Regions from separate parts of the Variovorax sp. RA8 genome, predicted to be linked through region 1. Evidence: riboswitches for the same ligand, from Rfam matches in the RefSeq annotation. Region 1 holds a riboswitch; the other holds the start of a gene.
The links. Region 1 has a riboswitch for S-adenosylhomocysteine ahead of metH (methionine synthase). Riboswitches for the same ligand answer to the same signal wherever they lie in the genome.
Positions count from the first base shown of each region.

Region 2: another riboswitch for S-adenosylhomocysteine. It lies ahead of ahcY (adenosylhomocysteinase); the one in region 1 lies ahead of metH (methionine synthase).

Region 1 covers NZ_LR594662.1:357,311-360,718, forward strand. Annotated here, with positions in the region: gene E5P3_RS01645 (SH3 domain-containing protein) at 1-294, shown strand, start outside; gene E5P3_RS01650 (LysR family transcriptional regulator) at 299-1,186, opposite strand; gene E5P3_RS01655 (PACE efflux transporter) at 1,286-1,723, shown strand; S-adenosyl-L-homocysteine riboswitch at 1,732-1,826, shown strand; gene metH (methionine synthase) at 1,885-3,408, shown strand, end outside.
Region 2 covers NZ_LR594662.1:5,548,447-5,551,854, forward strand. Annotated here, with positions in the region: gene ahcY (adenosylhomocysteinase) at 1-1,339, opposite strand, end outside; S-adenosyl-L-homocysteine riboswitch at 1,405-1,473, opposite strand; gene E5P3_RS26510 (peptide chain release factor 3) at 1,574-3,202, shown strand; gene E5P3_RS26515 (HAD-IIB family hydrolase) at 3,289-3,408, shown strand, end outside.

The sequences.
Region 1 (3,408 bases):
CCGCCGGAGCACGGTTTCCGGCCGCCGCGGCCCGATCGTGACGTTCGTCCGCCGCAGCCCGGCCAGGACGTCCGTCCTCCGCGTGGCGATCCCGGCGTGCGGCCGCCCCAGCACGCCCAGCCGCCGGGCATTCAGCCGGGCGCTCGTCCGCCGCAGATGCACCCGGGCCAAGCCGCCGGTCGCCCGCAGGCGCCCGGTCCTGCACCGGGTCCGGCGCCGGCCATGCCTGGCGCGGATCTGCGGCAACGGCAGCTGGACCGGATCAACCGGCCGCCGTCGAACGATCGTCCTTAGTCCTTCAGTCCTTCTTGCGCGCGATCAGCGCCACGAAGCGCTGCGCGCCCAGCCCCAGCGGACGCTCGCGGGACCAGACCACGTCCACCCACAGGTCCAGCCCGTTCGAGAGGTTCTCGAAAGGGATCTCCACCAGCGCGCCGGCCGCCACGTGCGGCCGGGCGAAGTTGCGCGGCAGCCAGCCCCAGCCCAGGCCGGCGGTGATCAGGCTCAGCGCCGCCAGGGCGTTGTCGGTGCGCCAGACATGGCGCGCGAACTCGAAGCGCGGGTCACGGGTGGCTAGGTCGCGGCCCGCCACGACGATCTGCCGGGTGGTCCTCAGGTGGTCCTCGCGCAGCCGGCCGCCGGCGCCCGCCAGCACCGGGTGGCCGGGCGCGATCACGGCCACCATCATCTCGTTGGCCACCTCCTGGAAGGCCTCGCGGCCGTCCAGGCTCGGGCGCTCGAAGACCAGTGCCAGCTGGGCGCGGCCACTGTGCAGCAGCGCCAGCGCATCGTCCTGCGGCGCGGCCAGCACTTCGACCTCCAGCTGCGGATATTGCTGCGCGAGCGTGGCCAGCGCGCCGCTCCACGGCGCGGCGAGCAGCTCGGGCGCGATGGCGAGGGTGAGGCGGTTCTCCAGGCCCTGCGTGAGGGCCAGCGCCTGCACCTGAAGCTGCTGCAGCTGCGCCGCCAGCAAACGGGCCTGCGGCTCCAACGAGCGCGCGGCGGGCGTCGGCTGGGGCTCGCGCCCTTTGCGATCGAACAAGGCGAGGTTCAGCTCCGCCTCGAGGTTGGCGATCGCCATGCTGACCGCCGAGGGCACGCGGTGCAGCGCGCGCGCAGCGGCCGAGAACGAGCCGTGGTCGAGCACGGCGAGGAAAACCTCCACGTTGTCGCTGGTGAAACTCATCGGACTATCAGAAAATCTGAAAGAAGATGACTTTTTATATCAGCAATTGACACATAAAGTCGAGCCCGATCCAGCAGCACCACCAAAAGGAACGATTTCATGCAAGGGCTCAAGCGCCGCGTCGTCTACATCACGCTCTACGAGGGCATTGCCATCATTGTGGCCAGTGCGGGACTTGCACTGATGACGGGGCAGAGCGCCGGCCATTCGGGCGTCGCGGCGGTGCTGGCCTCGGCTATTGCGATCCTCTGGAACCTCACCTTCAACGCCCTGTTCGAGCGCTGGGAGTCGCGCCAGGTGACGCGTGGCCGCAGCCTGCGCCGCCGCATCGCCCACGCGATCGGCTTCGAAGGCGGGCTGGTGGCCTTCCTGGTGCCGGTCTTCGCCTGGTGGCTGGACGTGAGCCTGTGGCAGGCGCTGGTGATGGACCTGGGCCTGGTGGTGTTCTTCCTGGTCTACACCTTCGCCTTCAACTGGGCCTTCGACGGGATCTTCGGCCTGCCCGCCTCGGCGTCCGGGGCCGCGCAGCCGGCGTAAAATCGCCGGCTCCCAAGGAGCGTTGCAGCGCGGCCTCCCTTGACCAGGGCGCCGCGTCAGGCTTGGGCTTCCATTCGCTGGAGTGCAACGACGCTCGCCTGAACCCGTTCACAGGTGAGCCCATGTCTTCAGATTCCTCCTCTTCCGTCCAAGTCCCCCCGATGAAGCTGTCCGGCCTGGAGCCGGTGCAGATCGGCGCGGGCACGCTGTTTGTCAACATCGGCGAGCGCACCAACGTCACCGGCTCCAAGGCCTTCGCCCGCATGATCCTGAACGGCCAGTTCGAGGAGGCGCTGGCGGTGGCCCGCCAGCAGGTCGAGAACGGCGCCCAGGTGATCGACATCAACATGGACGAGGCCATGCTCGACAGCAAGGCGGCGATGGTGCGCTTCCTGAACCTGATCGCCAGCGAGCCCGACATCGCGCGCGTGCCGATCATGATCGACAGCTCCAAGTGGGAGGTGATCGAGGCGGGCCTGCGCTGCATCCAGGGCAAGGGCATCGTCAACTCGATCAGCATGAAGGAGGGCGTGGAGGGCTTCAAGCACCAGGCCACGCTGCTGCGCCGCTATGGCGCGGCCGCGGTGGTGATGGCCTTCGACGAGAAGGGCCAGGCCGACACCTACCAGCGCAAGATCGAGATCTGCGAGCGGGCGTACCGCATCCTGGTGGATGAAGTGGGCTTCCCGCCCGAGGACATCATCTTCGACCCCAACATCTTCGCGATTGCCACCGGCATCGAGGAGCACAACAACTACGCGGTCGACTTCATCGAGGCCACGCGCTGGATCAAGAAGAACCTGCCGGGCGCCAAGGTGTCGGGCGGCGTGTCGAACGTGAGCTTCAGCTTCCGCGGCAACGACCCGGTGCGCGAGGCCATCCACACGGTGTTCCTCTACCACGCGATCCAGGCGGGCATGGACATGGGCATCGTCAACGCCGGCATGGTCGGCGTGTACGACGACCTCGAGCCGTCCTTGCGCGAGCGCGTGGAAGACGTGGTGCTCAACCGCCGCCCCGACGCGGGCGAGCGCCTGGTCGAAGTGGCCGAGAGCGCCAAGAGCGGCGCCAAGGACGACAGCAAGAAGCTCGAGTGGCGGGGCACGCCGGAGCAGCCGGTGTCGGTCAACCAGCGCTTGTCGCATGCGCTGGTGCACGGCATCACGGACTTCATCGTCGAGGACACCGAGGAGGCCTACCGCGCCATCCTGGCCAAGGGCGGCCGCCCGCTGCACGTGATCGAGGGCCCCCTGATGGACGGCATGAACGTGGTCGGCGACCTGTTCGGCGCCGGCAAGATGTTCCTGCCTCAGGTGGTGAAGTCGGCGCGCGTGATGAAGCAGGCGGTGGCCCACCTGATTCCCTACATCGAGGAAGAGAAGCGCCAGGACGAGGCCGCCGGCCGCGACGTGCGCACCAAGGGCAAGATCGTCATCGCTACCGTGAAGGGCGACGTGCACGACATCGGCAAGAACATCGTCACCGTCGTGCTCCAGTGCAACAACTTCGAGGTGGTGAACATGGGTGTGATGGTCCCCTGCCACGAGATCCTGGCGCGCGCCAAGGTCGAGGGCGCGGACATCGTGGGCCTGTCGGGCCTGATCACGCCCAGCCTGGAGGAAATGCAGTACGTCGCCGGCGAGATGCAGAAGGACGAGCATTTCCGCATCCGCAAGATCCCGTTG
Region 2 (3,408 bases), 5.2 Mb from region 1:
ACAGCTGCAGGCGCGCGACCTTCTCGTCCAGGTGCTTGGGCAGCACGTAGACCTTGCCGACCTGATAGGCGTCGGGCTTGGTGAAGAGCTCGATCTGCGCGATCGTCTGGTTGGCGAAGGAGGAGCTCATCACGTAGCTCGGATGGCCCGTGCCGCAGCCCAGGTTCACCAGCCGGCCCTTGGCCAGCAGGATGATGCGCTTGCCGTCCGGGAAAATCACGTGGTCGACCTGCGGCTTGATCTCTTCCCACTCGTACTTCTCGAGCGAGGCGACCTCGATCTCGTTGTCGAAGTGGCCGATGTTGCAGACGATCGCCTGGTCCTTCATCGCGACCATGTGGGCGTGCGTGATGACGTCCTTGTTGCCGGTGGTGGTGACGAAGATGTCGGCCTTGTCGGCGGCATATTCCATGGTCACGACGCGGTAGCCTTCCATCGCGGCCTGCAGCGCGTTGATCGGGTCGATCTCGGTCACCCACACCTGGGCGCTGAGTGCGCGCAGGGCCTGGGCCGAGCCCTTGCCCACGTCTCCGTAGCCGGCCACCACCGCCACCTTGCCGGCGATCATCACGTCGGTGGCGCGCTTGATGCCGTCCACCAGCGACTCGCGGCAGCCGTAGAGATTGTCGAACTTGCTCTTGGTCACCGAGTCGTTCACGTTGATGGCGCGGAACAGCAGCGTGCCCTTGGCGGCCATTTCGTTGAGGCGGTGCACGCCGGTGGTGGTCTCCTCGGTCACGCCGATGATCTCGGCCGACTTGCGGGTGTACCAGGTGGGATCGACGGCCAGCTTGGCCTTGATCGCGGCATAGAGAATGCGCTCCTCGTCGCTGGTCGGGTTCGCCAGCACGCCCTGGTCCTTCTCGGCCTTCTGGCCCAGGTGCATCAGCAGCGTGGCGTCGCCGCCGTCGTCGAGGATCATGTTCGGGCCTTCGCCGGCCCCACCCTTGGGGCCGAAGTCGAAGATGCGATGGGTGTAGTCCCAGTAGTCCTCGAGCGACTCGCCCTTGATCGCGAACACCGGCGTGCCGGCGGCGGCGATCGCGGCGGCCGCGTGGTCCTGGGTCGAGAAGATGTTGCACGAGGCCCAGCGCACCGTGGCGCCCAGCGCCTGCAGGGTCTCGATCAGCACTGCGGTCTGGATCGTCATGTGCAGCGAGCCGGTGATGCGCGCGCCCTTCAGCGGCTGGCTCCTGGCGAATTCTTCGCGGATGGCCATCAGGCCGGGCATTTCGGTTTCGGCGATCTTGATTTCCTTGCGGCCCCAGGCGGCAAGGGACAGGTCGGCGATCGCCTGGTCGGCGGTGGACACCGGGGAAGCTTTGAGAACGGCGCTCATGTTGGCTCCAAACAAACTTGATTGAATGAGCCGCTGCGATCGGGGAAGAAACTCACCGCGAGAACAGCGGGTGAGCGTGGTTGCGAGTGGGTCCGAGCCTCACGCCTGCCGGCGCTGCAACGCTCCTCGGAAGCGGCGGATTTTACCTGAGCGGCGCCAGAATGCCACGGGCATCGATAATTGCGGGTTCGGCCGACGCCCGCGGTCCACCGCCTTCATTCGTTTCGCTTCTTCATGTCTTTCGCCTCCGAAACCCGACGCCGTCGCACCTTCGCGATCATCTCCCACCCCGACGCCGGCAAGACCACGCTGACCGAGAAGCTGCTGCTGTTCTCCGGCGCGATACAGATCGCCGGCTCGGTGAAGGCGCGCAAGGCCTCGCGCCATGCCACCTCCGACTGGATGGAGATCGAGAAGCAGCGCGGCATCTCCGTGGCCAGCTCGGTGATGCAGATGGTCTACCGCGAGCACGTGATCAACCTGCTGGATACGCCGGGCCACAAGGACTTCTCCGAGGACACCTACCGCGTGCTGACCGCGGTCGACTCGGCCCTCATGGTGATCGACGCGGCCAACGGCGTCGAAGCGCAGACCCGGCGCCTGATCGAGGTCTGCCGCCAGCGCGACACGCCCATCATCACCTTCGTCAACAAGATGGACCGCGAGGTGCGCGAGCCGCTCGACATCCTCGACGAGGTGGAGCGCGAACTCAGCATGCCCTGCGTGCCGATGACCTGGCCAGTTGGCCAGGGCAAGACCTTCCGCGGCATCATGAACCTGCGCACCCAGGCCATGACGGTGTTCGAGTCGGGCAGCGAGCGGCTGCCGCAGGACTTCGAGACCATTGCGCTGACCGAACGCGACACGCTGACCCGGCGCTTCGGTGCCGACTTCGAGAGCGCCATGGAAAGCATGGAGCTGGCCACCGGCGCCTCGCCCACCTGGGACAGAGAGGCCTTCCTGGCGGGCAAGCAGACGCCCGTGTTCTTCGGTTCCGGCGTGAACAACTTCGGCGTGATGGAAGTGCTCGACGCGCTGGTCGACCTGGCGCCCTCGCCGCGCTCGCGCACCAGCACCACCATGGTCAACCGCCAGCCGGTGGTGAAGGAGATCAAGCCCGACGACAAGGACTTCGCCGGCGTGGTGTTCAAGGTGCAGGCCAACATGGACGCCAACCACCGCGACCGCATCGCCTTCGTGCGCATGGCCTCGGGCAAGTACACGCCGGGCATGAAGCTCAAGGTGCAGCGCACCGGCAAGGAGCTGCGCCCGACCAGCGTGGTCACCTTCATGAGCCAGCGGCGCGAGGCGGTGGAGGAGGCCTATGCGGGCGACATCGTCGGCTTCACCACGCACGGCGGCGTGCAGCTGGGCGACACCATCACCGACGGCGCCTCGCTGCAGTTCACCGGCCTGCCCTTCTTCGCGCCCGAGCTCTTCATGACCGTGATCCTCAGGAACCCGCTGCGCACCAAGCAGCTGCAGCAGGGCCTGGCCCAGCTGGGCGAGGAAGGCGCGATCCAGGTGTTCCGGCCCGAGGTGGGCGGTCCGATGCTGCTGGGCGCGGTGGGACAGCTGCAGTTCGAAGTGGTGCAGCACCGCCTGAAGACCGAGTACGACGCCGACGTGCGGCTGGAAGGCTGCCAGTACACCGGCGCGCGCTGGATCACGGCCGACACGCCGGCCGAGCTGCGCGCCTTCACCGACGCCTACCCGGCACGCATGGCGCGCGATGCGGCCGACACACTGGCCTACCTGTGCACCTCGCCCTATGACGTGCGGCTGGCGCAGGAGCGCTTTCCGAAGATCCATTTCCATCCGCTGCGCGAGCATGCGGGCCTGGCCCTGCAGAGCGTGGGCTGACAATGCCCCCCACGCTCGGCACTGACGTGTCCTCGCTGCCCCCCGAGGGGGCGCAGCCGCCCTTGGGGCGGCCCGGCGGCCGGCTGATGCTGCCGCTCGAGGCCTGGCCCATCGAGACGCGCGCGCAGCTCGTCGGCGTGTTCACCGACATCGACGACACGCTGACCACCGAGGGCGCCGTGACGCCGGATGCGCTGGACGCCATG